Regions from separate parts of the Arthrobacter sp. NPDC089319 genome, predicted to be linked through region 3. Evidence: predicted binding sites of a transcription regulator. Region 3 holds the regulator's gene; each other region holds the start of a gene.
The links. The regulator HrcA, encoded in region 3, represses chaperone genes, less so after heat shock. The targets are predictions, from matches to a motif close to TTNGCACTCGNNNNNNNCGAGTGCNAA.

Region 1 (10,285 bases), on a different contig from region 3:
AGTGCAAGACAAGGACCCAGACCAGGAATCCATGTCGCCCATGACTCCGCAGGCGGGAATGCTGCCGATCATCAAGCCGAAAAACGTTCCTGTTCCCGACGCCGGTTCCGGCCGTTCCACGGCCCCGGCACGCACCGGCTCCGCCGCCGGACCGCAGCCCACCCATCCTCCCGTGCCGCGCCCGACGGACCGGCCGGTGGCCAAGCAGGTCAAGCCCGTTCCGACCGGAACCACGCCGCTGCGTGCTTCGGCGGCTGCATCACGCTCCAACGCGGCGGCCCGCCGGATGCTGCGCAAGCTGGTGCAGGGCGAGGCGCCTCCCACCGCACCGATGAGCATTGTGGAGCGGCTGGCCGGCAGCCCGTACGCGAACCCGATGATCCAGGCAGCCGGAATCGATGCCTCCGCGCGGATCACGTTGGACTTTGCCCTGGATGTGGCGGAAACCATGTTCCGCTATGGAGCCGGCGCGCTGGAGGTGGAGACCAGCATCATTGCCGTCACGGCGGCGTTCGGCCTCAGCGACATCGACGTGGACATCACGAACCAGTCCGTGCTGATCAACTACGCCAAACCGGACACTGTGCCGATCACCGTGATGCGCGTGGTGCGTTCCTGGACCAACAACTACGCCGGACTGTCCCTGGTGCACGAACTGGTCACCGACATTGTCAACGGCGGAGTGGGCCGCAGCGAAGCCAAGGAGCGGCTGCAGGAAATCACCTCCCGCCCCAAGCCCTTCCCTCGCTGGATGGCCATCGGCGCCGGCGGCGTTTTTGCCGGAGCGATCGTTGCGTTCCTGGGCGGCAGCATTTTCGCAGCCCTGGTGGGCAGTATCTCCACCCTGTTGATGGGGTTGGTGGGGAAGAAGCTGAGCAAGTGGCGGATGCCGGACTTCTTCATCACCGGCATCGGCGCTTGCCTGGCCACCGTGATTGCACTGGTGTTCTGGGCACTGCACGTGCCGTTGAGCCCGGCGCTGGTGATCGCGGGCGGGATCCTGTTCCTGCTGCCCACCGGACGCTTGGTCTCAGCCACACAGGACGCCATCAACGGCTTCCCGGTCACCGCTTCCGGGCGTTACCTCTCCGCCTTCTTCACCTTTGCGGCCATAGCCGCGGGCGTCGCGGTGGGGCTGGTGGGAGGCACCATGACCGGCATCAGCCTCCCCGAAGTCTTCGTGCAAGGCGAGGGGAACTACCCCTATGTGGTGCGGGCGCTCCTGCTCATGGTGGCGACGATGGCCATCTGCATGACCGAGCAGACCAAACTGAACATGCTGCTGCCCACCGCCGCCGTGGGCCTGGTGGGTCTGCTGATCTACGACTTCGTCTTGTGGGCAGGAATCGGGGACCGGATCGCGCCGGCCGTCGGTGCCGTGGTGATTGGTTTCCTAGGCCGCATTGTCGGCCTGCGGATGGGCTCGCCGCAGTTGGTGGTGGCCGTCCCTGCGGTGCTCTTCCTGCTGCCCGGACTGTCTGTGTTCCGGTCCATCTTCGAACTGACCGTCAACTCGGAGGCGCCGTTCAACGGCATTCTGGGGCTGTTCGGTGCGTTGACGGTGATCCTGGCGATCGCCGGCGGCGCGGTGCTGGGCGACAACTTGGCCCGCCCGTTCACCAAGGGACTGGGATCGAACGAAAGCCGGCGGGCCCGGCGCCGGTAGGGCGCTGGGGGAAGCGCGGGTCGGAGCCGCCGGAAGGACGCCGGTCTGGGCGCTCTCGAAACCGGCGCATGCTTATGCCGCCGTGCCGGACGCCGGCAGGTCGGAGCCGCCGGACCAAGCCGGGCCCGCTGGCCCGACGCGCGCCGGATCAGGCTGGTTCGTTCTCCGGGAAGATCTGTCCCTCCGGGGTGCGCTTCTCCGCCTGGAAAGCGTCTTCGGCCCGGCCGTAGGCCCAGTAGCCGGAGATCGAGACCTGCTCGCGGGACAGTCCGTGGTCCTTGAACAGGACGTCGCGCAGCGACTTCACCTCGCCGCGCTCGCCGTGGACGAAGGCATCCACCCGGCCCTCGGGCCATTCCAGGGCGGAGATAGCGTCACGCAGCATGGTTGCGGTCCCGGGTGTCTGTCCGCGGCGGAACAGCCAGTGGATCTGCAAGCCGGCCGGGGCGTCCAGTTCCTGCACGTCGTCCTCGGAGTCCACTTCCAGGAAGGCATGGCCACGGGCGTCCGGAGTCAAGGCTTCGACGGCGGCCGCAATGGCGGGAAGGGCCGAATCGTCGCCGGCAAGCAGGTACCAGTCGGCCTCGGGATCGGGGCGGTAGGCGCCGCCGGGGCCGTTGAACATCAGCCAGTCGCCCGGCTTGGCCTGCGCGGCCCAAGGCCCGGCCAAGCCTTCGTCGCCATGGACTACAAAATCGACGACGACTTCGCGCGTCTCGCGGTCAACTCGCCGCACGGTGTAGGTGCGGGTGACGGGGAGCTTATCGGCCGGCAGCGTTTCCTTGAGCTCGGCCACGTTGACCGGGAGTTCCACGTCGAGCGACGGATCCAGGAAGAAGATCTTGATGTAGGGGTCTGTCGCTGCCTTCGCTGCATACCTCTCGGCAAACGATTCGAAGGCCTCTCCGCTGGCATACACGCGGACCATGTGCTTCGAAAGCCACTCAGTGCGCGTCACCTGGAGGTTGGTCTGCACGCGCGGGGGCCGGCCGCTCCGTCCGGGGCGGGCGGGGGCTGCTGCCGGTTGCGTCTGCATAGGGGTACTACTCCTGACAAAGGGAAACTGCTACTTAGGGAAACCTAACCCACGTCCGAGTGATTCCCAATTTATGAGTAAAGGTCATCTTGGCGGCGTAACGGCCGCTCTTCATGGGGCTGGGCTTCTACCGTCGGCTGGCGGCGGGGCTTCTACCGCCCGCTGGCGGCGGGGCTTTTGCTGTCTACCAAGGCTTGGCCTCTGCTGTCCTTCCGCGGCCTGGCTTCAGCGCTCGGCATGCGCTGTCCATGTTCAGCAGGAACTGTCCATGTTTTGGCGTGACGCAAGCTCCTGACCTGCGGCAACGCCGAACGGCCCGCAAAACACACCTTCAAGATCCGGCCGGGCAGGCGGCGTTCCAGAGAAGGAGGGGCGGCATTCGCGCGGTGCGCGCTGCAGCTCCAGGGAGGGCGGACGTTCGTGTGGTGGCCCGCTGGCGACCACTCGGCTAACTTCGCTCCCATGTATCGGACTAACGTCCCATGTTTTGGGCCCGCTCCAAGCCCCTGACCTGCGACGATGCAAATGCCCTCGCCGAAACGTGGGAGCGAGTATCAGTTAGTCCGCCGGGGGAGCAGTGCAGGGCAGGCTGCCACGCCGCCCCGGACTCCGCGACCAACCAGCTGGGCCGCTCGGGCTCAGCGCAGCGCCCACGCTACCGGGTCGGCGTGCTGGGCGGCCAGCAGTTCGTTGACCCGGCTGAAAGGCCTTGAGCCGAAGAACCCGCGGGATGCGGACAAAGGGCTGGGGTGAGCGGTCTCGATCCGCGGCACGTGTTCCAGCACGGGTGCCAGTTGCTGGGCTTCCCGGCCCCAGAGCAGTGCCACCAGCGGGCCGCCGCGCTGGGCCAGTGCCCGAACCGCCAGTTCGGTGATTTGCTCCCAGCCCTTGTTCCGGTGCGAGCCGGCCTTGCCTGCTTCAACGGTCAGGCAGCGGTTGAGCAGCAGCACGCCTTGGTCGCTCCAGGCGCTCAGGTCCCCGTGCTGAGGCGGCCGGAAACCCAGGTCCATCTGCAGTTCCTTGTAGATGTTGGCCAGGCTTCGCGGCAGCGGCCGGACGTGCCGTTCCACAGCGAACGACAACCCGATGGAATGCCCCGGTGTGGGGTAGGGGTCCTGGCCGACGATCAGCACCTTGACCTTGGACAGCGGCCGCTGGAACGCCCGCAACACGTTCCCCGGCGCGGGCAACAGGGTTTTGCCGGCGGCTCGCTCGCCGTCCAGGTAGGAGGCAAGGTCCCAGAGCATCGGTTCGGCCGGCGCCAGCACCTCGGCCCACTCGGGGTGGATCACGCCGGCAAGTTCCTGCGGTGCGGCGAACGGATACGGGGCACCAAAGTCCGCGGCAGGCGGGTGGGCGGGCAGCGGAAAGAGGGCACCGTCGTCGTAGTTCACCGTTCTATCTTTGCGGATATCGGCCGCCGGCCGGCAATCAGGCCGCCCAAAGGGGAGTCAGCGACAGTCGCAGGGGATCGAATGACAGGCCTGTGATTCGCCCTTATCATGGAGGAGGTATTGATTGCCGCCGGCAAGTACTAGGAAGAGCAGGTGTGTTGTGGCAGGTTCGGCCGAGGCCAGTGCGTTTTCACTCGAGGCCGAGGTTGACGACGCCAGCCCGCTGAGCGAGCGCGACCAGCGGATGCTGGCGCTGGAGCGGCAGTGGTGGAAGTATGCCGGGGCCAAGGAACAGGCCATCCGCGAACTGTTCGACATGTCCGCCACGCACTACTACCAGATCCTCAATGCGCTGATCGACACCGAGGATGCGCTGGCGCACGATCCGATGCTGGTGAAGAGATTGCGTAGACTACGTACGTCCCGCCAGCGCGCGCGCACTGCTCGCCGGCTGGGCACCGACGCCTGATTCCGGGACCGCCCGGGAGGCCGGATCCCGACACTCCACCACCAAGGATGCAGCACCGCGATGACCAAGTACCCCCGGGATGAGTTCGACCAGGTCCCTGAAACTTCAGACCGCCACGGTGTGCATCGCGCCCGCATGGCGACGCCGAAGTCCAACGGCCTGGGCCTGATCATCCTGGCTGCCGTCTTGGCGCTGGCGGTCGGAGCCTTGTCCTTCTTCGTGCTGCCGCTGCTGGGGACCGGAGGGCCCTTCACCCCGGTCGCCGGCGCAACCAGCACCCCTGCCGCAACAGCCTCGGCATCGCCATCGGCAACGGCGGAGGAAAGCGAAAGCGCCACGGCGGAAGACACCACGGAGCCGACTGACGAGGCCACGCCGGAGCCCACCGAAGAAGCAATCGACGAGCCCACCGAAGAGGCCACGGCGGTCAACAAGCAGGATCCGGTGATGATCCTCAACGGTGCGGGCGTGTCAGGGCTGGCCGGCACGGTCTCGCAGACCGTGCAGAACGACGGCTGGACGATCGCCGTGGTGGACAACTGGGGCGGCGCACCGCTGGCCGGATCGGTGATCTTCTACAACCCGGGCCAGGAGGCCAACGCCCAGGCCCTCGGGGAACTGCTCGGCATTACCGACCTGCAGGAAAACGGTGACGTCTCGCAATACGTCACCGTGGCGCTCGGCCCCGGCTACCGCTAGGCGGCCGCACCTGGTTTTGAGGATTTCGGTTACGCCTCAATAACATTAAGTGTGCCTTAGGTCACTTTCTACTCCATGCGTAGATAGGGTGAAACCACCCTGCCGCTGAACCGTCTGTGGCAGAGGCGGAACTACTGAGTATGGAGAACACTATGGCGCTGGGAACCGTCAAATGGTTCAATGCGGAAAAGGGCTACGGCTTCATCACCGTGGACGAAGAAAATTCCGACGTATTTGTCCACTGGTCCGCAATCCAAATGGATGGGTACCGTTCCCTGGATGAAGGGCAGCGCGTGGAGTTCCAGATCGGTCAGGGCCAGAAGGGTCCGCAGGCCGAAGAGGTCCGGGTCGCTCCTTAGCAGGACATTAACGACGACGGCGGTGGAGGCTGGGTGCCTCCACCGCCTTTTTCGCCGGCTGGCTGAGCGGCGGATGGTCGTGCTGCTCGGCGAACGGAACATGCTGCGCCCCGGCCGGGCCCACCCCGCAGCTGCGCGCCGCGGTGGGCCCCACCGCGCCATGTAGTGGTCGCGCTGCGCCGTGGCATTGTTACGTTCGCGGACGGGCTACTCTTTCAGCGGCACGCCGCGGGCGTCGCGCTTGAACGGTTCCGCCCCGACCAGGATCATGATGCCTTCGATGAAGCCCCACACGGCGCCGACGCCGAAGGTCAGGAAAGTGACCACGATCTGCAGCACGCCAATGCCGACGTAGCCGAGGTAGAACCGGTGGATGCCCAGGCCGCCCAGCAGGATGCCCAGCAGGCCGCCGATCAGCCGCGACTTCTGCTCCGGGTAGTAGTATCCCTGCGGAGCTCCGTAATACTGCTGCTGGCCGTAGGGCTGACCAGGTTGGCCGTATTGACCCGGCTGGCCCGGCCGGCCGTACTGCGGGCCGGGCTGGCCGTATTGGCCCGGCTGGCCCGGCTGACCCGGCTGACCCGGCTGCTGCGCGTATGGCTGTCCGGAAGCGCCAAAGTGCGGCTGGCCGGGAGTGCCTTGCTGTTGACCCGGGGCGCGTTGTTCCGAGGCACCGAACGGCGGCTGGCCAATGGGCTGTCCGGCGGGGCCGCCGTACGGCGGCTGGCCGATCGGCCTCGTCGGGTTGGCTCCCGTTCCCAACGGTTCGGTGGGGTTGCTGGCGTTCTTCTCGTCGCCTGATTCAGTCATGGTTTCTCCGACCTTGCCCGTCGCCGGGCTGCTCACAGATGGTTTCTCTTACCAGCCAATCTACGCGGGAGGCCCCGGCCGTATCCATGGGGGTCCACCCTGATTGTTTGCCCGGGGTCGGTCAGGGTGATTCGCCCTCCGCGAAGTGGACCGATCGGGCCGCCCAACAGGTTGCACTCGACACCGTCGAGTGCTAATTATTGACTTAGCACTCTCGCGGGCCGACTGCTAAGAAGTCTCCGTGGGGGGTGAAACCCGCCACCTGATGTGAGGTGAGCGGCGCGGCGTACCGAAATCGCCGTCGTCGTAAGCCGTCCGTCGCGGGCACCGCAGGTGGCCAGCAGCCGTCAAAAGCTGCGTCCAGTGTCTATTGTCCAGAAGGGACGTAAGCCGCTATGGCAAAGATCATTGCATTTGACGAAGAGGCCCGCCGCGGCCTCGAGCGTGGACTGAACATCCTCGCCGACGCCGTAAAGGTAACCCTCGGCCCGCGTGGCCGCAACGTCGTACTCGAGAAGAAGTGGGGCGCTCCCACGATCACCAACGATGGTGTTTCCATCGCCAAGGAGATCGAACTGGACGACCCGTACGAGAAGATCGGCGCAGAGCTGGTCAAGGAAGTTGCCAAGAAGACTGACGACGTCGCCGGTGACGGTACCACCACCGCGACCGTTCTGGCCCAGGCCCTGGTCAAGGAAGGCCTGCGCAACGTTGCTGCCGGCGCCGACCCGCTGAGCCTCAAGCGCGGCATCGAGAAGGCTGTTGACGCCGTCACCGCCGAGCTGATCGCTTCCGCCAAGGAAATCGAGACCAAGGAACAGATCGCCGCCACCGCGTCCATCTCCGCCGGAGATCCGCAGATCGGTGAGCTGATCGCCGAGGCCCTGGACAAGGTCGGCAAGGAAGGCGTCGTCACCGTCGAGGAGTCCAACACCTTCGGCCTGGAGCTGGAGCTCACCGAGGGCATGCGCTTCGACAAGGGCTACCTGTCGGCTTATTTCGTCACCGACGCCGAGCGCCAGGAAACGGTCCTCGAGGATGCCTACATTCTGATCGTCAACTCCAAGATCTCCAACGTGAAGGACCTGGTTGGCATCCTGGAGAAGGTCATGCAGTCCGGCAAGCCGCTGCTGATCATCGCCGAGGACGTCGAGGCTGAGGCCCTGGCCACCCTGATCGTGAACAAGATGCGCGGCACCTTCAAGTCCGTGGCTGTGAAGGCTCCGGGCTTCGGCGACCGCCGCAAGGCCATGTTGGCCGACATCGCCATCCTTACCGGCGGCCAGGTCATCGCCGAAGAGGTCGGCCTGAAGCTGGAGAACGCCACCCTGGACCTGCTGGGCCAGGCCCGCAAGGTGGTTGTCACCAAGGACGAGACCACCATCGTCGAAGGTGCCGGCGAAGCCGACGCCATCGCCGGCCGCGTCAACCAGATCCGTGCCGAGATCGACAACTCCGATTCCGACTACGACCGCGAGAAGCTGCAGGAGCGCCTGGCCAAGCTGGCCGGCGGCGTGGCAGTCATCAAGGCCGGTGCCGCAACCGAGGTTGAGCTCAAGGAACGCAAGCACCGCATTGAGGACGCCGTCCGCAACGCGAAGGCTGCCGTTGAGGAAGGCATCGTCGCCGGTGGCGGCGTGGCCCTGATCCAGGCCGGCGCCAAGGCATTCGCCAACCTCAGCCTCGAGGGCGACGAAGCAACCGGCGCCAACATCGTCAAGGTTGCCATCGACGCTCCGCTGAAGCAGATCGCCCTCAACGCCGGCCTGGAGCCGGGCGTTGTGGCGGACAAGGTCCGTGGGCTGGGTGACGGCCACGGCCTGAACGCTGCCACCGGCGTGTACGAGGACCTGCTGGCTGCCGGTGTCAACGACCCGGTCAAGGTGACCCGCTCTGCCCTGCAGAACGCGGCCTCCATCGCCGGTCTGTTCCTGACCACCGAAGCCGTTGTCGCCGACAAGCCGGAGAAGGCCGCTCCGGCCATGCCGGGCGGCGACGAGATGGGCGGCATGGGCGGCTTCTAAGCTTCCCAGCCACTACCTCGGCCTGGTCAACAGGCCACGGTTTACGCGAGGCGCGGTTCCCAGCACGGGAGCCGCGCCTTGCGGCTTTAACCCCGGTTCCCGCGCAGCCAGTCCGGGCCCTCAAGCTGCCAGACGTCCAGCTCGGCGGTGAGATTGCGCCGGGCACTCTCCAGCCACTTTTCCCGCGCCGCAGGTGTCCGGTACAGCGGGTCCAGGTCCAGCAGTCGGCGGACGACGGCGGTGCGTCCGGCGGCGAAGTCGGCGTCGGCCACGTCGGCATAGTCTTGGCGGACGGCCCGGACATAGCTGCGGTACTCCGCCGGCGTTCCGCCGAGTACGGCCAGATCGGCATCGCACAACAGCGCCCCGGATTCGTCCTGCGGGTCGGGGGAGTGGTCCGCCGTGAGCAGGACCAGCCGGACCACCTCGGCAGTCTCGCCAGCACTGATGCCCGCGGCCGGCAGGCTGGCTGCGGCCAGTTCGGCGGACTCCTGTTCGTCCTGGCCGGCTTGGCCGTTGTAGACCGCATCGTGGAACCAGGCTGCCAGCCACACGGTGCGCTGCCGGGGCCCGGCGCCAACGGGCGGCGCGAGTTGACCCAGCGCTTCCAAGACCGCCAGCAGATGGCCGGGGCCGTGATAGTGACGGTGCGGCTCCGTCCAGCGCTCCAGCAGGTCGCGGCCCAGATCCTCCTGCCCGGGCAGCAATTCGTTCCACCGCCGCAGCAGTACGCGGCGAAGTTTTTCCGGGCGCTGCCGGGCGGGAACCCGCAGCCCGCTGGCCTGCAGCCGGCGGGTCAGTTCGCCGCCGCTGACCTCCACTGCTCCCAACTCGACCAGCTCGCGGTAGCGGCTGACCGGTACGTCGTAATGGTCCCGGTCGAAGGCCCGCTCGCGGATCCCGGCGGCCGCGGCGAAGCGGTGCAGCTCGGCCAGCGAGCTGTCCGAGACGAGGTGTGAGAAGTGCGTGCCGTGGGCCGGCCAGAGCGGAGGATCGATAAGTATTGCCACCTGCCCAGCCTAGGGCCAGGATTGTCGGCCGGATCTGAAAAGATGGAAATCATGACTATCACTGCTGCCGCCGACGGCTCCGCCCTCGGCAACCCCGGACCGGCCGGCTGGGCTTGGTACATCGACGACACTGCCTGGGCCGCCGGCGGCTGGCCGCAGGGCACCAACAACCAAGGCGAGCTGATGGCCGTGCTGGATCTGTTCCGGGCAACCGCGCACGTGTCCCAGGAGCACTTGCGCGTGCTGTGCGACAGCCAGTACGTGATCAACTGCGTGACCAAGTGGATGCCGGGCTGGAAACGGCGCGGCTGGAAAAAGGCCGACGGGAAACCGGTGCTGAACGTTGACCTGCTCAAGGACATCGACGCCGTGATCAAGGGGCGCAGCTACGAGTTCGAATGGGTCAAGGGCCACGCCGGACACCCGCTGAATGAGGCCGCCGACGAACGGGCCCGCGCCGTGGCGGTGGCCTTCCAGAACGGAACCGGCGCACCGGCGGGTCCGGGCTTCCCGGGCGGACCGGGCACCTCGGGCAGTGCGGTCCTGGGCGCTGGGTCGGCCGGCGCAGCCCGTGCCGCAACAAGCCCTGCGGGACGCCCGGCGGCGGAGCCCCTTGCTGCCCGCAACGGGACACGTCACCCGGTGGCAATGACCCCTGAACCGGATCTGTTCTCCGAACTGGAAGACTTCGCCGGCGACGAGGCGGCCGAGGACTCGCCGGAAGAGCTGGTGGTGCGGTTGGAACAGCAACTGCTCAGCCCCGCGGTCCGCGCGGACTTCGGCCGGCTGGCTGTGCTGCTGCACCCTGACTTTGCCGA
Region 2 (10,285 bases), on a different contig from region 3:
TCTCCTCAGGTTGCCGCTGGCCGGCCGCAGGTAGCTTCAGCGGGAAGTGGGCAGGCATGGGCGGAAGATTCCGGCGGTCCGTTGAGCGCATGCGACCGTTCGCGAGTGGCCTGGGGTCCATCCTGTGCTTTGGCATCGCTGGGCTCATCTGGTCCATGCCCTCCCTGCGTTCGCGACGGTTGCGGAGAGCCGCATCGTGTTCCGTGTGCGCTTTCCACCAGCGGGTGCGCGGGATCGCCGTCGTTGTGGTGGCGGTCCTCCTCGTCGCGGGGGCTGGGGCCCGCGCGCTGGAGGCATTCTCCCCGCACATCGTTTGCCACAGCCATATAACTGCCGACGGGCGGATCAAACCCGAGCCGTATCTGAAGATTTCACCGCCGGCCCCGTGGAACATCACCCGCAATTTCCTGGTAGCCCCGATCAGCGGCGTCGGGGTCCTGACCGGGCGCAGCCTTGAGATGGAATCGTGCTCGGGACCGTCGCTGTGGGTCATGTTCTGGCACCCGCCGCGGACCAGTGGTGGCGGAACAATGCTCGGCGATGTGTTCCTTGCATGGATGCCGCCGGTAGACCCAGCGGGCGCCTTGAGCGTCAACGGCTACGGCATAGCCGACGAGGGCCAGTATGTCCGCTATGGCCCGAACATCTCCCAGACCCGGACCGAGGAGGTGAAACTCGCCAGCCACGAGTCGCGGCACGTCGACCAGTGGGCCGTAGGCAGCTTGCTCGCCGGCCCGTTCGCATTTCCGGCGGCATACATCATCGACGGAGCGCTGTTCCCGTCCTCACGCAACCACTTCGAGCGAGCCGCCGGATTGTCCAGCGGCGCCTATCCGCCCGCGCCGGATAACTGGCCGGCGCCGCGCTGGCCTGACACTGCCGCCATCGTGATCATCGCGCTTCTGATCTTCCGACGTCGGCTCCGTTGGCTCACCCGTGTGGCGGTCGGCGGCCGCGTGCATGCCCGTGCCCACGCACCCATGCGCTGCCCCGTCCATACCCGCGGCTGGTCGCAGCCCGCCGGCCCGTCCCGGGTGCCGTTGGCCCGCGGCTGAGCGCTTACCCGGCGGCGTCGATCCAGCGGGCAGCCGCCGCATAGGTCTCTTCGGGACTGGCGTTGAACGCGATGGCCGCGTCCGGAGCGTGCCGGCGCACGAGGTTGATGATCCGCTCGAACAGCTGGGGACGGTCCTCTGCTCTGCGCACACCCCCGCCGACAACGACGCACTCCCAGGGATGAGCGCGAAGGGCGGCCGCGACCATCGCTTCCGGGTCATCGCTGCCGTCCAGCCCGAACAGGCAGGCCTGGGCGCCGACTCCGTGGCGGGCGAACGTTGCCATGCCGGCCTCGATGGCATCCGCCACCGGCCGCGGGTCCCACGGCCCCGGCACCTTGTACGGGTTCAGCCCGATCACCAGCACGCGAGGCACGGGCGCTGGAGCTGTCATGCCCCGAACCTATAGCTCCGTTGCCGCTGTGGCCAGCGCTCCGCGAAGCGGCCACAACGTTGCATGCCGCACGTTAATGCGCGAGGCGCCGCTCCCCCAGTTGCAGTGAACGGCGCCTCTCTCGTGGGCTGTGGGGCTACCGCTTGTAGTTCGGTGCCTCCACGGTCATCATGATGTCGTGCGGGTGGGATTCCTTCAGGCCCGCAGCGGTGATCCGGACGAACTTACCCTTGGCCTTAAGTTCGGCGACGGTGCGGGCTCCGGTGTAGAACATGGTCTGACGCAAGCCGCCCACCAACTGGTGCGCCACGGCGGACAGCGGGCCGCGGTACGGCACCTGGCCTTCGATGCCTTCGGGGATCAGCTTTTCGTCGTCGGGCACATCGGCCTGGAAATAGCGGTCCTTGGAGAAGGACGTGTTCTTGCCGCGGGTCTGCATGGCGCCCAACGAGCCCATGCCGCGGTACGCCTTGAACTGCTTGCCGTTGACGAACACCAGATCGCCTGGGGACTCGGCGGCACCGGCCAGCAACGAGCCGAGCATCACGGTGTCGGCGCCGGCGACGAGGGCCTTGCCGATGTCGCCGGAGTGCTGCAGGCCGCCGTCGGCAATCACCGGGATGCCGGCCGGGATGGCTGCCTTGGCGGACTCGTAGATCGCGGTAATCTGCGGGACGCCCACACCGGCCACCACGCGGGTGGTGCAGATGGATCCGGGGCCTACGCCCACCTTGATGGCGTCGGCGCCGGCATCGACCAGCGCCTGCGCACCCTCGCGGGTGGCTGCCTGGCCGCCGATGACATCCACGTGGGCCGCGGCCGGATCCTTCTTGAGCCGGGCGATCATGTCCAGCACGCCCTGGCTGTGGCCGTTGGCGGTGTCCACCACCAACACGTCCACGCCGGCATCGATCATGGTCATGGCACGCTCGTAGCCGTCGCCGAAGAAACCGACGGCGGCGCCGACGCGGAGCCGGCCGTCGTCGTCCTTGGTGGCCAGCGGGTACTGCTCCGCCTTGTCAAAGTCTTTGACCGTGATGAGGCCCTGCAGGATGCCGGCATCGTCCACCAGCGGCAGCTTCTCGATCCGGTTCTTGCCCAGCAGTTCGATCACGTCGGGGCGGCTGATGCCGACCTTGCCGGTGATCAGCGGCATCGAGGTCATTACCTCGTGCACCTTCGTGGTCGGGTAGTCGGCGCGGGGCACAAAGCGGGTGTCGCGGTTGGTGCAGATGCCCAGCAGCTTGCCCTCGGAGTCCACCACCGGCAGGCCGGAGACGCGGTAGTTGAAGCAGAGCTCGTCCAGCTCGGCGAGCGTGGCGTCCGGGGCGATGGTCACCGGGTTGGTGATCATGCCGGATTCGCTGCGCTTGACCCGGTCCACGTGCTCGGCCTGGTCCGCAATGGAGAGATTGCGGTGGATCACACCCAGACCGCCCTGGCGGGCCATGGCGATGGCCATCCGGGATTCGGTCACCGTGTCCATGGCGGCGGAGAGCAGCGGGGTCTGCACGGTGATTCGACGGGTCAGGCGCGAACTGGTGTCGGCCTCGGACGGAATGACATCCGTGGGGCCGGGCAACAGCAGAACGTCGTCGTAGGTCAGACCCTCGAAAGCGAACGGATTGAATTCTTCGGACACTGCAGGGCCTTTCGAACGATACCGGTGGCGGCCTCCGGACACAGCCTGAAGACCGGTTCCTGAGGTTGATTACATCCTAAACGTTTCCGGCGCAGCCGATATTTCTGCCCGCTCGCGATGTGGTGGAGCTAACGGCCCTCGCGGGCAGCACAGAGGGGACCAGGCACGGCCTGGTCCCCTCTGTGCTTGACTGCCCGCCGGTCCCCGCGGGTGCGGCAACCCTTCAGGCTGTTAGTGCTGGTGGTTGTGCTCGTCCTCGTCGGCCGGCTTCTCGACGACCAGGGTTTCGGTGGTCAGCACCAGGGCTGCGATCGACGCCGCGTTGCGCAGCGCCGAACGGGTCACCTTGACGGGGTCGATGACGCCGGCGGCGAACAGGTCCTCGTACTCGCCGGTGGCGGCGTTGAAACCGTTGTTGACGGTCAGTTCGCCCACCTTGGAGACGACGACCATGCCCTCGTGGCCGGCGTTCTCGGCGATCCAGCGCAGCGGCTGGGCCAGCGCGCGGCGGACGAGTCCGACGGCGGTGGCTGCATCGCCCTCAAGGGCCAGTACATTCGGGTCGGTATCTAGAGCCTGGGCAGCGTGGACCAGTGCGGAACCGCCGCCGGCAACGATGCCTTCTTCCAGAGCAGCGCGGGTGGAGGACACTGCGTCCTCGATCCGGTGCTTCTTCTCCTTCATCTCGACCTCGGTGGCAGCGCCGACCTTGATCACGCCGATGCCACCGGCCAGCTTGGCCAGGCGTTCCTGCAGCTTCTCGCGGTCCCAATCGGAATCGGTGCGCAGCACCTCTGCCTGCAACTGGGCCACGCGGTCCGCCACATCGGCCTCCGAACCGGCACCGTCCACAATGGTGGTGTTGTCCTTGGTGACGGTGATCCGGCGGGCGGTACCCAGCACCTCGAGGCCAACCTGGTCCAGCTTCAGACCGAGGTCCGCGGACACCACCTGGGCGCCGGTGAGCACCGCGATGTCCTGCAGCATGGCCTTGCGGCGGTCGCCGAAGCCAGGTGCCTTCACGGCGGCCACGTTGAGCGTGCCGCGGATCTTATTGACAACCAGGGTGGACAGGGCTTCGCCGTCGATGTCTTCGGCGATGATGAACAGCGGCTTGTTCGCCTGCAGCACCTTCTCCAACAGGGGCAGGAATTCCTGCACCGTGGAGATCTTGCCTTGGGAGATCAGGATCAGCGCATCCTCGAGGACGGCCTCCTGGCGCTCCTGATCGGTGACGAAATACTGAGACAGCAGGCCCTTGTCGAACTGCATTCCTTCAGTGAGCACCAGTTCGGTGTCCATGCTGGAGGCTTCTTCGATGGTGATGACGCCGTCCTTGCCCACCTTGTCGAAGGCTTCGGCCAACAGCTGGCCGACCTCGGGGCTCTGGGCGGAGATGGTGGCCACCTCGGCCACCTTGTCCTCGACCTCGCGGGCGTTCTCCAGCAGGCGTGCGGAAACGGCCTCGACCGCTACCTCAATGCCGTGCTTGAGCGCTCCCGGTGCGGCGCCGGCGGCCACGTTGCGCAGGCCCTCCTTGACCAGGGCCTGGGCCAGCACAGTGGCGGTGGTGGTGCCGTCGCCGGCCACATCGTTCGTCTTGGTGGCGACTTCCTTGGCCAACTGCGCGCCAAGGTTCTCGTACGGATCGTCCAGCTCCACCTCGCGGGCGATGGTCACGCCGTCATTGGTGATCGTGGGGGCGCCCCACTTCTTGTCCAGGACCACATTGCGGCCGCGGGGGCCGAGGGTGACCTTGACGGTATTGGCGAGCTTGTCGACGCCGGCTTCCAGCGCCTTGCGGGCCGCGTCGTTGAACTCCAACTGCTTTGCCATGAATTTGTTCCTTTCACGCGAAATGCCCCGGTTGCGCTGCAATACAGCGGCAGCCGGGGCATTTCGGTTGTCCGTGGTTCCGGCTGCGGGCGTCGACTGCGCGCGCCCGAGCCGCCGGACTCAGCTGATGGGCCTTACTTGGTGACGATGGCCAGCACGTCGCGGGCAGAGAGCACCAGGTACTCTTCGCCGCCGACCTTGACCTCGGTTCCGCCGTACTTCGAGTAGATGACTACGTCACCCTCGGCTACGTCAACGGGAACCCGGTTGCCATTGTCATCGACGCGGCCGGGGCCGATCGCGACAACTTTGCCTTCCTGCGGCTTTTCCTTGGCGGTGTCCGGGATAACCAGGCCGGAGGCCGTGGTCTGCTCTGCTTCGAGCGGCTGGACAACAATACGATCCTCAAGAGGCTTAATCGAGACCGACACTCGGCTCTCTCCTTTTCATAAGCTACGAATAGGTTTGGCCAAGGAGATGTCTGCCGTCGTCGCGGTGCCGGCAGGCGGTTCCTTGTATTAGCACCCACACGGGGAGAGTGCTAACTGCGACTCTATGAGACCGATTAGCACTCGGTCAAGGCGAGTGCCAGCAGGAGATGGATCCCAGCTACCTGCACGTCCTCTTATGACGCGAGGTGGCATTTCGGGCCGCGGCCCAAGTTGCGTAAGGCTTACCTAACCCGATAGTTTTCACAGTACGCGCAAATAGCAAACGTTTATGTTGCCTAATGCCGGACTCCTCCCTCGGGGCCCGACATTTGACGAATGATGGAGTGTCAGTGAAAAAGTCCCTGAAGTCCGGCCTGCTGGTCGTGACCGCAGCCGTTTCCATGCTCGCTATGAGCGCTTGCGGTCAGCAGACCAATGCCGCAGCAGGCGCCGATGCAGAGACGATCAGCGTTGAGCATGCCTCGGGAACCACGGATGTGCCGGTGAACCCGGAGACCGTCTACACCTTCGACCTGGGCGTGCTGGACAGCCTCACCGCCCTGGGCGTCGAGGTCGACGGCGTTCCGCAGGCCGTGTTCCCCGAGTCCCTGGCGCAGTATGGCGAAGACAGCTACACCAAGATCGGCTCCATGAAGGAACCAGACTTCGAGGCGATCAGCGAGGGCGCTCCGGATCTGATCATCATCTCCGGCCGGACTGCCGAGGCGTACGACGAGCTGAGCAAGATCGCCCCGACCATCGACCTGAGCGTCGATACCGCGGCGCCGGTCGAGAGCTTCAAGGAAGTCTCAACGACTCTGGGCGAGATCTTCGGCAAGGAAACCGAAGTCGACGAGAAGCTTGCCGCCCTCGACACCAAGATTGCGGACACCAAGGCCGCGGCTGCCGACGCCGGCACCGGCCTGGTGCTGATGACCAGCGGCGGCGAAATGACCGCCTACGGCGCCGGATCCCGCTTCGGCATCGTCCATGACGTGCTGGGCGTGCAGCCCGCTGCCGAGGTGAAGTCCGAGGGACCGCACGGTGAGGCGATCTCGCACGAATTCATCGCGGAAACCAACCCGTACCACCTGTTCGTGATCGATCGAGACTCGGCCGTCGGCGAATCCGGTGAGGCAGCCACCGCTGTTCTGGATAACGACCTGGTCAACGGCACCAAGGCGGCAAAGAACGACAGCATTACCTATCTGGATTCCGCTTCCTGGTACCTGGTGGGCTACGGCCTGAACAACACGGATGCGATGATCAGCGCCGTCCAGGCAGCCGTTACGAAGTAGCACCCGTATGGCCGCCGGCTCTGAAGCCGGCGGCCTGCGCGGTGGTCCGATCTATGGCCTCCTCCACGATTTCCACACCAGCTCCGGCACCGGTTGCAGCCGCGGCCCGGCGTTCGCGTCCCCGGGGATCCGGTGCGCAGCTCGCCTGGGCGGGCACCGCCGTCGTTATTTTGGCCTGTGTCAGCATGTTCGTGGGGGTCAGCGATGTCACCCTGCCGGCGCTGCTGTCCGGCGACCAGACCGCCTGGGACATCTTCTGGATCAGCCGGCTGCCGAGGACCCTGTCCGTGATCCTGGCCGGTGCGGCACTGGGCATTGCCGGGCTGATCATGCAGCTGATGGCCCGGAACAAATTTGTGGAGCCGTCCTCCGTGGGAACCGTGGAGTCCGCTTCGCTGGGCATCCTGGTGGTCACCGTGGCGATCCCCGGCGCATCCCTGCTGGCCAAGATGTCCGTGGCCACCGTGTTCGCGGCGGCCGGAACCGGGCTGTTCCTGCTGGTATTGCGCCGGATCCCGCTGCGCAACACGCTGATCGTGCCGCTGGTGGGCATCATGCTGGGCGGCGTGATCGCGGCCGTGACCACCTTCTTTGCCTACCGGTACGACCTGCTGCAGACACTGAACAGCTGGATGATCGGCGACTTTTCCGGCGTGCTGCGCGGCCGCTACGAACTGCTCTGGATTGTTGCGGTCCTGGCCGTGGTCGGATATCTGTGCGCGGACCGGTTCACCATGGCGGGCATGGGCCAGGAATTCTCCACCAACCTGGGCCTGCACTACGGGCGGGTGATGACGCTGGGACTGGTCATCGTCTCGCTGATCAGCGCCGTGGTGGTGGTCAACATCGGCGCCATTCCGTTCCTGGGCCTGGTGGTGCCCAACCTGGTGTCGCTGGTGTTTGGCGACAGCGTCCGCCGCGCGGTCCCGTGGGTGGCGGTGTTCGGCGCCGGCTTCGTGCTGCTGTGCGACATCATCGGCCGCACCATTCGGTTCCCCTACGAGATTCCCGTGGGCGTGATTGTCTCCGCCGTAGGCAGCGCCATTTTCCTGTACCTGCTGCTGAGGACCCGCAAGAATGGCTGACACGGTTCTGCCCGCCGCACTGACGCAGCACAAGCGCCGCACGGTCAAGACCGTCCGGCCGCGGACGTGGATCATCCTGCTGGGCCTGCTCACCGCCGTCCTGGTCGCCGTTTTCATGACCGTCGACCTGCGCGGCAACCTCGGCTACATCCTTCCCCGGCGGGCCATCAAGATCGGGTCGATGCTGTTGGTGGCGTACGCCGTGGGTGTGTCCACCGTGTTGTTCCAGACGGTGACCGCCAACCGCATCCTGACGCCGTCGATCATGGGTTTCGACGCCCTGTACATGCTGATCCAGACCGGGCTGACGTTTGCCATCGGCGGCCAGGCGCTGCTGAGCATGGGCGCACCGGCCCGCTTCGTGATCGAAGTACTGATGATGGTGGCGTTCTCCTTCCTGCTGTACCGCTGGCTGTTCACCGGCGGCGGCAAGAGCCTGCACCTGATGCTGCTGGTGGGCATCGTTTTCGGCACGATGTTCCGCGGCATCTCCTCGCTGCTGCAGCGGCTGATCGACCCGAGCGAATTCATCATCCTGCAGGACCTGTTCTTTGCCAGCTTCAACAACGTGGACGGTCTGTTGCTTGCCGTCTCGGCAGTGGCCGTTGCTGCCGCCAGCATCCCCGTCTGGCGGATGCGCCGCGAGCTGGACGTGCTGGCACTGGGACGGGATACCGCGCTGAACCTGGGCGTGAACCACCGGCGCGCCGTCACCAAGGTGCTGATGGTCTGCGCCGTTTTGGTGGCCGTCTCCACCGCACTGGTGGGTCCCATCACCTTCTTCGGCCTGCTGGTGGCCAGCCTGGCCTACCTGCTGTGCTCGCATTTCCGCCACACTTATGTGCTGCCCATCGCCGTGCTGTTGGGCGCCATTGCGCTGGTCGGCGGTCAACTGGTGCTCGAGCAGGTATTCAGCTTCGACACCGCGCTGAGCATTGTCATTGAATTTGCGGGCGGCCTCCTGTTTATCGCCCTGCTGTTGAAAGGCTCCGTCAAATGATCCACGTCTCGGGCGTCTCCAAGACCTACGGCACGCAGACGGTGGTGGACGATGTCAGCTGCTACATCAAGGACGGCGGCATCACGTCGATCATCGGGCCCAACGGCGCCGGCAAGTCCACGCTGCTGTCCATGGTCTCCCGGCTGTTGCCGATGGATGCTGGGGCCGTCACCATCGACGGCCTGGACGTCAGCAAGACCGCGGGCAAGGAACTGGCCCGCAAGATGGCCATCCTGCGCCAGGACAACCAGCTGACGGTCCGCCTGACCGTCCGGGACCTGGTGGGTTTCGGCCGTTTCCCGCACAACAACGGCCGGCCGACCGTCAGCGACAAAGCCCACATCGAACAGGCCCTGGAGTACCTGGACCTGACCTCCATGGCGGACAAGTTCGTGGACGAGCTCTCCGGCGGCCAGCGCCAGCGCGCTTTCATCGCCATGGTCCTGGCGCAGGACACCGACTACCTGCTGCTGGACGAGCCGCTGAACAACCTGGACATGAAGCACGCGGTGGAGATGATGCGGCTGCTGCGCCGGCTCACCGACGAGCTGGGCAAGACCGTGGTGCTGGTCATCCACGACATCAACTTCGCCTCCTGCTACTCCGACAGCATCATCGCCATGCGCTCCGGCCGGCTGGTCCATCAGGGGCCGCCGGCGCAGATCATGCAGGCAGAGGTGTTGCGCGATGTCTACGAAATCGACATCCGGATAGAGGAAATCGAAGGAAACCGGATCGGCGTCTACTTCGCCTGAGCGGCGCAAGGGCCAAGTTCACGGGCGCGCGGTTTCCGGCAGGGCGTTCACGGGCAGCGTGCTGACCGGCGGGCACGAGCATGCGCCGCACCGTCATTCCTTGAGGACCGAGAGTATGTTGCCGGCGGGGTCCTTGAACCACGCGATGTCCGGACCGTTGCCGCGCATGATGCCCTTGTCATCGGTGGGCAGCTCGGGATCGTTGTAGATCTTGGTCTGCACGCCACGGCCGTTGAGTTGATCCACCGCGGCTTCGACGTCGTCGACGGCGAAATTCAGGACGGTGAACGTGGCCGGTTCGTGGTCCGGCTTCGGGTACATGATCATCCGGCCGCCGCCGGGGAGATGGAGCTCGAGGATGCCCATCGGGCCATCGGCTACTTTGAGGCCCAAGGTTCCGCCATAGAACTGTTTGGCGGCGGCGGTGTCATTGACGCTGAAGCCGCTGAAAGCATGGTTGGGGGTAAACCCGGCGCTGTCCATGGTGGTCTCCTTCGCTACGCGGGCGGACACTTTCCAGAGTGGCACAGCGGCATCGGTCAGAACAGTGCCCCGCCCCGCTAGCATGGAACCAGGACCCGCCGCAGGTCCGGCCGCGGGTATCGACGGAGGCGGACATGGGACAAAATCCTGCGTGGACCGCGGACGTCCCGTCACAGCAGGCAATTGCCGCGTCGCAACTGAGCAGCCTGCCCGAGCCACTGCTAGGCGACCTCTTCACCGGCAGCACCCGGGTCCGGGTGCCGGCCGGCACCCTCACCCACCGCGAAGGCGATCCCTACCCCCACT
Region 3 (10,285 bases):
ACCAACGCGGACAATGTCTTCCTGTACCGCGAATACCGCCAGGCGGAGAACCTCGGAGACCCGATTACGACGGCGGTGTCCGCCTTGACCCGGCTGCAGCCTCTGGATCCGGACTACTTCAATCCGCTCAGCCCGGCCAGCAAGGTGGGCGCTTCCATTACCAACGGCTCGGTCATCACTCTGGACATCTCATCCGATGCCTTCGACCGCCGCGTGGATGCGGGCATCGCCGAACGCGCCGTGCAGCAGTTGGTCTATACGGCCACCGCGGCCGCCGCGAACGCAGGGCTCAGCAGCTCCGACAACCCGCTCGAAGTGGTGATCCTGGTGGATGGCCACCACGGCTACGAAGCCTTCGGCCATGTGCCGCTGGGCGAACCGATGGCCCGGGACAGCAGCCTGGCGGCCCCGGTCTGGATCATCGATCCGGCCCAGGGTGCCTCGTCCGAGGGGCGGGTGGAGGTGTTCGGCCGCGGCGTCGCCTTCGAATCGCAGCTGCGTTGGCAGATCTACCGGATGGCGGACGCTTCTGAAGACGCCGCCGACGGCAAGCTGGTCAAGTCCGGGACAGTCTCCGTTGACGCACCGGCCGAAGAAATCGGCGAGTTCAGGTTCAACCAGAAGCTGGACCCGGGCACCTACAAGCTCTATGTCTTCCATGAGGACGTGAGCGGGCGGACCGAAGAACGGCAGAATCCGGACAGCAAGGTCTTCACGGTCAAGTAGTCCGCCGCGTAGGCCGCGGCGAGCACGTAGACCGTGTCCGGCCAACTTGTTGGTTTAGCGCCAGCGACCCAGCAGCTCGCTGAGCAAGGTCAGGGCGGCCGGTCCTGCTGTGGAAGAACGCAGGACGTGGGGCCCCAGCCGCACCGCCACCGCTCCGGCATCCAGCATGGCGTCCATTTCCGCTTGGCTCATTCCGCCTTCGGGACCAACGATCATCAGCACCCGGGCGGCACTGCCATCGCCGCCGCGGGAAGCACCGCCCGTGTGGGAGGCGCCGCCGTCGGGCGAGGGACCGCCGTCGTTGTTTCCCCGCGCCTCCGCGCGGTTGGCGCCCAAGCCGGCGCGCTGCACGGCGTCTGCCACGCTGCCCTCAGCGTCTTCGTGCAGCAGCAGCGACAACCGGCTGGAGCGGATCAGGGCACAGAGCCCAGCGCGTTCCACCAGCGGTCCAACCTCCGGTACGCGCGCCCGCCGCGACTGCTTGGCGGCCGCCCGCACCGCCATCTGCCACTTTGCCGTGCCCTTTGCCGCCTTGTCGGCTTTCCAGCGCACGATGCTGCGTTCGGCCTGCCACGGGACCACGGCGTCGACGCCAAGCTCCGTGGCCGCCTCGATCGCCAGTTCGTCGCGGTTGCCCTTGGCCAGTGCCTGCACCAGCACCAGCTCCGGGTCCGGTTCCGGCTCCTGCAGAATCTGCAGCGCGCGGACCGTCAGTTCGCCGGACCCGCCGGACACGGTCTCGCCGATCAGCCGGCGGCCCCGGCCGTCGGCGAGGTCGACGAGTTCGCCGGGCTCAATCCGTTTGACCGTGACGGCATGCCGCGCCTCGTCCCCGGTCAGCGTGAAGCTATCGCCCGGGGCCACCGCGTCGAGCTCGCCCGGGGCGGTGAAAAACAGGTGGCTGGTCACGCCTAGAGGTTACCGAGCCGGTCGCGCAGCCGGGCGAAGACACCGGTGCCGGAGGATGCCAGCTTGCCCTCGGTGTATTCCTCGCCGCGGGCCTGCGCCAGCCGGCGAAGCAGGTCTTCCTGCTCCGAGTCCAGCTTGCTCGGTGTCTCCACATGCACATGCACCTGCAGGTCGCCGCGACCGTAGCCGCGCAGATGCGTCACGCCCAGGCCGCGCAGCGTGAGCGTCTCCCCCGCCTGCGTGCCGGGCTTGATGCTCAGTTCGCGTTCGCCGTCGAAGGTGTCCAACGTGACGTCCGTGCCCAGCGCAGCCGCGGTCATCGGCACCGACAGGCTGACGTGCAAGTCGTCTCCCTCGCGGATGAAGTTCTTGTCCGGATTGACGCGGATCTCCACGTAGAGGTCACCCTGCGGGCCGCCCGCCGGGCCTGCCTCACCCTGGCCGGCCAGCTGGATCCGGGTTCCGGTTCCCACGCCGGCCGGGAGCTTGATGGTCAGCGAACGGCGGCTACGGATGCGTCCCTCGCCGTTGCACTCGTTGCAGGGGTCGGGAATGATCGTGCCGAAGCCCTGGCAGCTGCCGCAGGCGGCAGTGGTCATGACCTGGCCCAAGATGGAGCGTACGGCGCGCTGGACTTGGCCGGACCCTCCGCAGATGTCGCAGGTGCGCGGGCTGGTGCCGGGGCGGCAGCAGCTACCGTCGCAGGTGGGGCAGACCACGGCGGTGTCCACCTCGATCTTCTTGTTCACCCCGAAGACCGCGTCCTTGAGGTCGATCCGCACGTTGATCAGGGCGTCCTGGCCGCGGCGGGTGCGCGACGCCGGACCGCCGCCAGCTCCGGCACCGCCGAAGAAGCTCTCGAAGATGTCCTGGAAGGCGAAGCCGGAACCGGAGAAACCGCCGCCGAACCCGGTGTCGTTGCCGTTTTCGTTGCCCGTGGTGTCGTAGACGCGCCGTTTCTGCGGGTCGGAGAGCACCTCATAGGCGTGGCTGACCTGTTTGAACTGCTCGGCTGCCTCCGGGCCCGGGTTGACATCCGGGTGCAGCTTGCGGGCCAGCTTGCGGTAGGCCTTCTTGATTTCCTCGGTCGAGGCGTCCTGGCTGACGCCGAGGGCGTCGTAGTGGTTGCTCACCTTGTAATACTTCACTTCCTGGAGATTGGTTCACCGGCGACGACGGCCGGTGCGGACCTTGCGCGGCAGTGGGGCTAGCCGGCGAGGATCCGTGACAAATAGCGTGCGACGGCGCGCACTGCCGCCATCGTGGTGGGATAGTCCATCCGGGTGGGGCCGAGAATGCCGACCTTGGCCGTGGCGCCGGGACCATAACCGGTGGCGACCACCGAGGTTTCCGCCAATGAGCCGTACGGATTCTCCCGGCCGATGCTCACCGACATGCCGTGGGCATCCTGGTGCATTTCGGAGAGCAACTGCAGCAGGACCACCTGTTCTTCGAGTGCCTCGAGGATGGGGCCGATGCTCAAGGGGAAATCCACCGTGGAGCGGGCCAGGTTGGCCGTTCCGGCCATCAAGATCCTCTCCTCGCTGGAGGCCGCGGCCAGCTGGGCAAGCGACGCGGACAGTTCGTCGACGATCCCCGCATGTGCGGGCTCCGCCGGCACCGGCGAAGCCTTCAGCCGGTGCGGCACTCCGGCCAGCGGTTTCCCGGACAAAGCGGCGAGGAAGGCCGTGCGCAGAGTGGCCAGCGCATCTTCCGCCACATCCATCGGCAGCACGGCAACATGCTGGTCCACCTTGCCGTTGTCGGCGATCAGCACCACCAGCACGCGACGGGGAGCCAGCAAGACGAACTCGATGTGCCGCACCTTGGCAGCACCCAACTGCGGGTATTGGATCACCGCAACCTGGTTGGTGAGCTGGGACAGCAGCCGCACCGTCCGTTCCATCACGTCGTCCAGGTCGTCGGCGCCGTCCAGCAGTTTCTGGATGGCCCGGCGCTCGGGGGCAGAGAGCGGCTTGACGTCAGAGATCCGGTCCACGAACAGCCGGTAGCCCTTGTCCGTGGGAATCCGGCCGGCACTGGTGTGCGGGGCAACGATCAGCCCGTCTTCCTCCAGCGCCGCCATGTCGTTGCGGATCGTGGCCGACGACACGCCCAGGCTGTGCCGGTCGACCAGTGCTTTGGAGCCCACCGGCTCGCGTGAATGCACATAGTCCTCGACAATGGCGCGGAGCACTTCCAGCCTCCGGACCTCGCTCACTGCACTCCTCCTGTCTTCGGCTCAACGTGATGACGAGTTGTTAGCACTCAACACGTCCAAGTGCTAAGTCTAATACGTTGCCCCCGTTGTTAGCATTGTCTTCGCGGCGGTGCCGTAGACGTACTACCTGTGTAAGGACTTGAAGCATATGAGCAGCTACGGCTGGGGCCCCCAGGATCTCACCGCGCCCAAGGCCCGGACACTGCGCGAAGTCGCCGCCGATCCCGGACAGGTGCTGGAGGACGCACAGAGCGGTTGGGTGGGTGCCGTAGTCCGGGTGGAGAAATCCGGCGGCGTGCACTTGGTCTCGCTGGAGGACCGCCGGGGCAAGGTGCGCTCCTTCCCGCTGGGCTTTGGCTTCCTGTTTGAAGGCGAACCGGTGAACGTGGTGCAGCCCGCGCCTGTTTCCAAGGCTCCGGTCCGCCAGCGGACGGCCTCCGGCTCGGTGAAGGTGGAAGGCCAGCGCGCCAGAGTGGCGCGCGCCAGCCGGATCTGGGTAGAAGGCAAGCACGATGCCGAACTAGTGGAAAAGGTCTGGGGCGACGACCTGCGGGTGGAGGGCATCGTCGTCGAACCCCTGCATGGCGTGGACGATCTGGCCGCGGCCGTAGCGGAATTCTCCCCCGGCCCGCAGCGCAGGCTGGGCATCCTGGTGGACCACTTGGTGCCGAATTCCAAGGAGTGGCGGATCGCCGAGGCCGCCATGGCCGTTCCGGCGGCCGCCGGCAACGTGCTCATTGTGGGCCACCCCTACGTTGACGTCTGGCAGGCCATCAAGCCGTCGGTGATCGGGCGGGCGAAGTGGCCGGTGGTCCCGCGCGGCACCGACTGGAAGACCGGCATCCTCGCCGGCCTGGGCTGGCCGCACCGGACCCAGATCGACGTGGCAGACGGCTGGAAGCGGCTGCTGGGCAGTGTGAACAGCTATGCGGACCTTGAGCCCAGCCTGCTGGGCCGGGTGGAGGAAGTCATCGATTTCCTCACCGTCTGAGCCGGTTTCAGCGCCCGCTGAGGCCCCGGTCTGCACCGGGCCGCAGGGTGGAACCGCTAGGCTAGGAACAGCAGTGAGCCATCAGCAGATTTTCCGAAGGTAGGTCCAGTGTCCGAGAACTCTGCTCGCAACCAGCAGCCGGAACGCAAGTCCGCGCCGCGCCCGCAGTACCAGAGCGCGTCGGCTTCCGCCTTGCCGTTGACCCCTTCCGAGGACCGGCAGTGGGCAACCATGGCGCATTTCGGCGGGATCCTGGGCTGCTTCCCGTCGCTGGTGATCTACCTGATCTTCAAGGACCGGGGACCGTTCACCGCCCAGGAGTCCAAAGAGGCGCTGAACTTCACGGTCCCGCCGACCGTGGTGGCCATTGTGGCCAACCTGCTGATCGTCATCCCGGCGGTCAGCGGCATCTTTGCCGTCGTCGCTGCGGTCATTTGGGTTTTCCTCACGGTCTATTCCGTGATCGCCGGCATCAAATGCAACCGCGGCCTCCCGTATCGCTACGCCTACAACCTGCGCCTGTTCCGCTAAGCCTGAGGCCGCGCGGGCTGCCGCTCCAGCTCCCGGTCATCCCGTCTTCATTCCTCCTTCGCTACGGCAGGCATGCTTGGCGCCTGGGCAGCCCTGCCCTGCCACGGCCACTTACCAGTGATTTCCAGCTCCAGCGACCAACTGAGGAACGTTCGGATCAGCACGATCGCGGCCAGCACCGCCACGCTTTCGAGCGTCGGGCTGATGGCGACGGTGCGGATGATGTCGGCGGCTACCAGCAGTTCCAAGCCGAGCAGGATCGACCGCCCCAGAAACCGACGGAATTGCTCATAGACTCCGGCCTGCCTCCGCGCCAGCCGCGGGATGGCGATCAGCGCAGCCATTATTGCGCCGGCCACGATGGCGGCAACCCCCGCGGCGTCCATGAGGCGGCCGACTGCCTCTATGACTTCCCCGAACTCCATGGCATCCCCTGACCTTCACGGTCCGTCACGGCACCGGCCCTATTCCAGCGGCAGTTCGGCGGAAATCCTGCGCAAGGTCACGAGGGCTACCGGTGGTTCCTTACGCAGCGCACCGCCTCGGCAGCTTTGCTTCACCGCTGGGGCTCATTGTCCGCCCAGGGCACGAGCGGCGCAATGGACCAAAGCCCGGCCGCCCGGGTCAGGATGTACCGCTGGACCGCGGCCGCCCGACCGCGTCTGCCTGCAGGCGCTGGCGGGCGGTGTTCAGCCCGGCTCCCACCGGCACGTGGCCGATGGCCGCCGCCAGCCCGAAGACCGGCATGTCGCTATACACACTTTCCCTGCCACCTGGCACCGTCTCATAGGTCTCGTGCCACACTCCGACGTCGCCGCTGCCGGCGGATTCGCGCATGAACCGGCGCCAGGGCTCAAGGTGCGGCGACGCCCGGTCGGCCGCGAAGCGCTGCAGATGCTTCGGGCTCTTCCAATAGCTGACCATGATGGTGGTGCGTCCGAACCATTGCTGATACCCCAGCAACCCGGCCTCGGGCGTCTGGGCCAGGTGCGCCAGCATTCTGGGCATTGCCGCCCCTACCCGCGCCACCTTCGCGAACTTCCACCATCGGTTGGCGCGCATACCGATCAGGAAAACCGTCACCGGCCCGCTGACGGGATCGGCGGTGAAGCGTCCTGCGTGCACTCGTTGCGACATCAGTTTCTCCATTCGTAACATCGTTATAAAACTGTGTTACGTAACAGTGTTATGCAATACTGATGGCATGGCAAGACCCCTCCTCCACGATGAGACCCTGCGCCGCACGCTGCTCGACACCGCGGCCGCCAAAATCGCCCGCGACGGCGCCGCAGCCGTGTCGCTGCGAAGCATCGCCGCCGCGGCAGGAACGTCGACAACGGCGGTGTATTCGCTCTTCGGGGGCAAGGCGGCACTGCTGACCGCAGTGCTCGACGACGGTTTCGCCTCCTTTGCTGCGTCCCAGCAGCAGGCTGCGTCCGCCGGCCTCGAAGCGCTGGGCCGGGCCTACCGAACGTGGGCGCTGGAGCATCCGGTCCTCTACGGCCTCATGTTCGGCGGGTCGCTGGCCGGCCAGGTACCGTGCCAGCCGACACCGGGAGCGGCGGAGCCGTCGATCGCGCCGCTGTTTGCCGCAGTTGCCGCCGCGCTGCCCGCGGCATCGGATGACGAGATCGCCTCGATGGTCGGCGTCGTCTGGGGCCAAGTCCATGGGCTGGTGTCACTGGAACTGGCCGGCGCGCCGGCGGCGGGCTGGAGTTGGGCTGCGGCCTACGATGCGGCCCTCGTCCGGATCGGCCGCTCGCTGGGGCGCTAGGAAGACTTAGTCTTCGAGCAGCCGCCGGACCACGGCGTCGGCCAGCAGCCGGCCTTTGAGCGTCAGCCGAATGGTTCCGGCGAAGGCCGCGGCCGGGTCGACGAGGGAATCGGCGATCAGTCCTGCCACGGCTTTCCTGCCGTTCGGCCCCAGATCCTGGGTGCGCAGCCCGTCGATAATGCGGGTCTGCAGCATCACGTGCTCCAGCTGCCGGGTACCGGCGTCGAGCGTTTCACGCCCGGCCGCCGGCGAGACTCCGGTGGCCAGACGCTGGGCATAGGCCGCCGGATGCTTCACATTCCACCAGCGCACGCCACCCATGTGCGAGTGGGCGCCGGGGCCGGCGCCCCACCAGTCATCGCCGCGCCAGTAGGCCAGGTTGTGCCGGCAGCGGTCGTCCGGCGTGCGGGCCCAATTGCTGACCTCGTACCAGCCGAACCCGGCTGCTGCCAGCCGCGCGTCGGCGATCTCATACTTGGCGGCATGGTCGTCGTCGTCGATGCCGGGCACCTCGCCGCGGCGGATCTGCGCCGCGAGTTTGGTCCCGTCCTCGACGATCAGCGCGTAGGCGGAGATATGGTCCGGCGCACAGGCGATCGCGGAGTCCAGGCTGGCCTCCCAGTCCGCGATGGACTCCCCCGGTGTGCCGTAGATCAGGTCAAGGCTGACCTTGAGCCCGGCTTCTCGTGCCCACTGCACTGCCTGCGGCACCCGTTCCGGATCATGCGTGCGGTCCAGCACCTTCAGCACGTGCGGCACGGCCGACTGCATGCCGAAGGAGACCCGGGTGAAGCCTGCATCGGCGAGGATCTTCAGCGATTCCGGCGTGACGGAGTCCGGGTTGGCTTCCGTGGTGACCTCGGCGCCCGGCTCCAGCCCCCACAAGCTTTCGGCCTGGGTCAGCATGGCGGCCAGGTCAGTTGCCGGCAGCAGGGTTGGTGTGCCGCCGCCGAAGAAGACGGTGGCCAGCGGCCGGTCGGGCAGGTCGGAATCGCGCAGCACGCGCGCCGCCAGATCCAGTTCGGTGTTCAGGGTGCCCGAGTACTCGTCCTGCGACGCCCCGGCACCGAGTTCCTTGGCCGTGTAGGTGTTGAAATCGCAGTAGCCGCAGCGCACCCGGCAGAACGGAATGTGCACATAGAGGCAGAAGGCCCGGCTTGCAGCCCCGTCTGCCGCCTGTGCGGGCAGCAGGCCGTCGGCCGGTGCCGGGTCCCCTACGGGCAGGACGCTAGGCACTGAGGCGAGCCTCCGCCGTCGTTGTTTTCAGCACTGTAAGAACTACTTCTTTGCCTTGTCCTTGGAATCATCCGACGACAGCGCGGCGATGAAGGCCTCCTGCGGGACCTCCACGCGGCCGACCATCTTCATCCGCTTCTTGCCTTCCTTCTGCTTCTCCAGCAGCTTGCGCTTACGGGAGATATCGCCGCCGTAGCACTTGGCAAGCACATCCTTGCGGATGGCGCGGATGTTTTCGCGGGCGATGATGCGGGAGCCGATGGCTGCCTGGATGGGCACCTCGAACTGCTGCCGCGGGATGAGCTCGCGCAGCTTGGAGGTCATCATCACGCCGTAGCTGTAGGCCTTGTCCCGGTGCGTGATGGCGCTGAACGCGTCCACCTGTTCGCCCTGTAGCAGGATGTCCACCTTGACCAGGTCGGCCACCTGCTCGCCGTCGGCTTTCCAGTCCAGCGAGGCGTAGCCGCGGGTGCGCGACTTCAGGTTGTCGAAGAAGTCGAAGACGATCTCGGCCAGCGGCAGCCGGTAGCGCAGCTCCACACGGTCCTCGGAGAGGTAGTCCATGCCCTTCATGTCGCCGCGGCGGGCCTGGCAGAGCTCCATGATGGTGCCGACGAACTCGTTGGGCGCCAGGATGGTGGCGGAGACCATCGGCTCGCGGACCTCGGACACCTTCCCGTCCGGGTATTCGCTCGGGTTGGTGACCGTCAGGGTCTTCTTGTCCTCCAGCGTGACCTCGTAGACCACGTTGGGCGCGGTGGAGATCAGGTCCAGGTTGAACTCGGCTTCGAGCCGCTCACGCGTGATTTCCAGATGGAGCAGGCCCAGGAAGCCGACCCGGAATCCGAACCCGAGGGCCGCGGAGGTCTCCGGTTCGTAGATCAGGGCCGCGTCGTTGAGCTTGAGCTTGTCCAGCGCGTCGCGCAGTACCGGATAGTCCGTGCCGTCAATCGGGTAGAGCCCGGAGAAGACCATGGGCTTGGGGTCTGCGTAGCCGCCGAGGGATTCCGCCGCCGGCTTGAGCAGATTGGTGACCGTGTCGCCCACCTTGGACTGGCGGACGTCTTTCACGCCGGTGATCAGGTAGCCGACCTCGCCGACGCCCAGACCGTTGGACGGCGTTGGCTCGGGCGAGCTGACGCCGATTTCGAGCAGTTCATGGCTGGCCCTGGTGGACATCATCTGGATGCGTTCACGCGGCGAGAGCTTGCCGTCGACCACGCGGACATAGGTGACCACGCCGCGGTAGGTGTCGTACACCGAGTCGAAGATCATCGCGCGGGCAGGTGCTTCGGGGTCGCCCACCGGCGCGGGCAGATCGCGCACGATCTTGTCCAGCAGCGCTTCGACGCCGACGCCGGTCTTGCCCGAGACCTTGAGCACGTCCTCGGGATCGCCGCCGATCAGGTTGGCCAACTCGGCCGCATACTTCTCCGGTTGTGCCGCCGGCAGGTCGATCTTGTTCAGCACCGGGATGATGGTCAGGTCGTTTTCCATCGCCAGGTAAAGGTTCGCCAACGTCTGGGCCTCAATACCCTGCGCGGCATCCACCAACAGCACTGCGCCTTCACAGGCGGCCAGCGACCGCGACACCTCATAGGTGAAGTCAACGTGGCCCGGCGTGTCGATCATATTCAGGGCGTAGCTGGTGCCCTCCAGTTCCCACGGCATGCGCACGGCCTGGGACTTGATGGTGATGCCGCGTTCGCGTTCGATGTCCATCCGGTCCAGATACTGGGCCTTCATATCGCGCGGCTGGACTACGCCGGTGAGCTGGAGCATCCGGTCGGCAAGAGTGGATTTACCGTGGTCGATGTGGGCGATGATGCAGAAGTTCCTGATGATCGCCGGATCGGTGGCGGCGGGCACCGGTGCGGTGCGGGCCATCGGTGACACA

Region 1: a site for HrcA is predicted at 6,639-6,665, ahead of groL (chaperonin GroEL). Genes of this name have one in related genera too.
Region 2: a site for HrcA is predicted at 5,493-5,519, ahead of groES (co-chaperone GroES). Genes of this name have one in related genera too.

Annotation. Positions count from the first base shown of each region.
Region 1 is NZ_JBFBGZ010000012.1:27,105-37,389, forward strand. Features, by position in the region: gene AB0N75_RS15995 (threonine/serine exporter family protein) at 32-1,666, shown strand; gene AB0N75_RS16000 (siderophore-interacting protein) at 1,815-2,702, opposite strand; gene AB0N75_RS16005 (uracil-DNA glycosylase) at 3,341-4,096, opposite strand; gene AB0N75_RS16010 (DUF3263 domain-containing protein) at 4,257-4,565, shown strand; gene AB0N75_RS16015 (LytR C-terminal domain-containing protein) at 4,626-5,264, shown strand; gene AB0N75_RS16020 (cold-shock protein) at 5,417-5,623, shown strand; gene AB0N75_RS16025 (TM2 domain-containing protein) at 5,831-6,433, opposite strand; gene groL (chaperonin GroEL) at 6,829-8,457, shown strand; gene AB0N75_RS16035 (DUF4031 domain-containing protein) at 8,544-9,467, opposite strand; gene AB0N75_RS16040 (ribonuclease HI family protein) at 9,519-10,285, shown strand, end outside.
Region 2 is NZ_JBFBGZ010000001.1:500,159-510,443, reverse strand. Features, by position in the region: gene AB0N75_RS02510 (hypothetical protein) at 204-1,055, shown strand; gene AB0N75_RS02505 (hypothetical protein) at 1,060-1,449, opposite strand; gene guaB (IMP dehydrogenase) at 1,586-3,091, opposite strand; gene groL (chaperonin GroEL) at 3,323-4,927, opposite strand; gene groES (co-chaperone GroES) at 5,062-5,358, opposite strand; gene AB0N75_RS02485 (siderophore ABC transporter substrate-binding protein) at 5,709-6,656, shown strand; gene AB0N75_RS02480 (ABC transporter permease) at 6,710-7,741, shown strand; gene AB0N75_RS02475 (iron chelate uptake ABC transporter family permease subunit) at 7,734-8,741, shown strand; gene AB0N75_RS02470 (ATP-binding cassette domain-containing protein) at 8,738-9,496, shown strand; gene AB0N75_RS02465 (VOC family protein) at 9,590-9,979, opposite strand; gene AB0N75_RS02460 (Crp/Fnr family transcriptional regulator) at 10,114-10,285, shown strand, end outside.
Region 3 is NZ_JBFBGZ010000004.1:176,381-186,665, reverse strand. Features, by position in the region: gene AB0N75_RS07685 (GerMN domain-containing protein) at 1-726, shown strand, start outside; gene AB0N75_RS07680 (16S rRNA (uracil(1498)-N(3))-methyltransferase) at 781-1,635, opposite strand; gene dnaJ (molecular chaperone DnaJ) at 1,638-2,768, opposite strand; gene hrcA (heat-inducible transcriptional repressor HrcA) at 2,843-3,856, opposite strand; gene AB0N75_RS07665 (DUF3097 domain-containing protein) at 4,005-4,847, shown strand; gene AB0N75_RS07660 (DUF4870 domain-containing protein) at 4,956-5,378, shown strand; gene AB0N75_RS07655 (DUF1622 domain-containing protein) at 5,426-5,803, opposite strand; gene AB0N75_RS07650 (DUF4188 domain-containing protein) at 6,003-6,527, opposite strand; gene AB0N75_RS07645 (TetR-like C-terminal domain-containing protein) at 6,583-7,152, shown strand; gene hemW (radical SAM family heme chaperone HemW) at 7,159-8,388, opposite strand; gene lepA (translation elongation factor 4) at 8,431-10,284, opposite strand.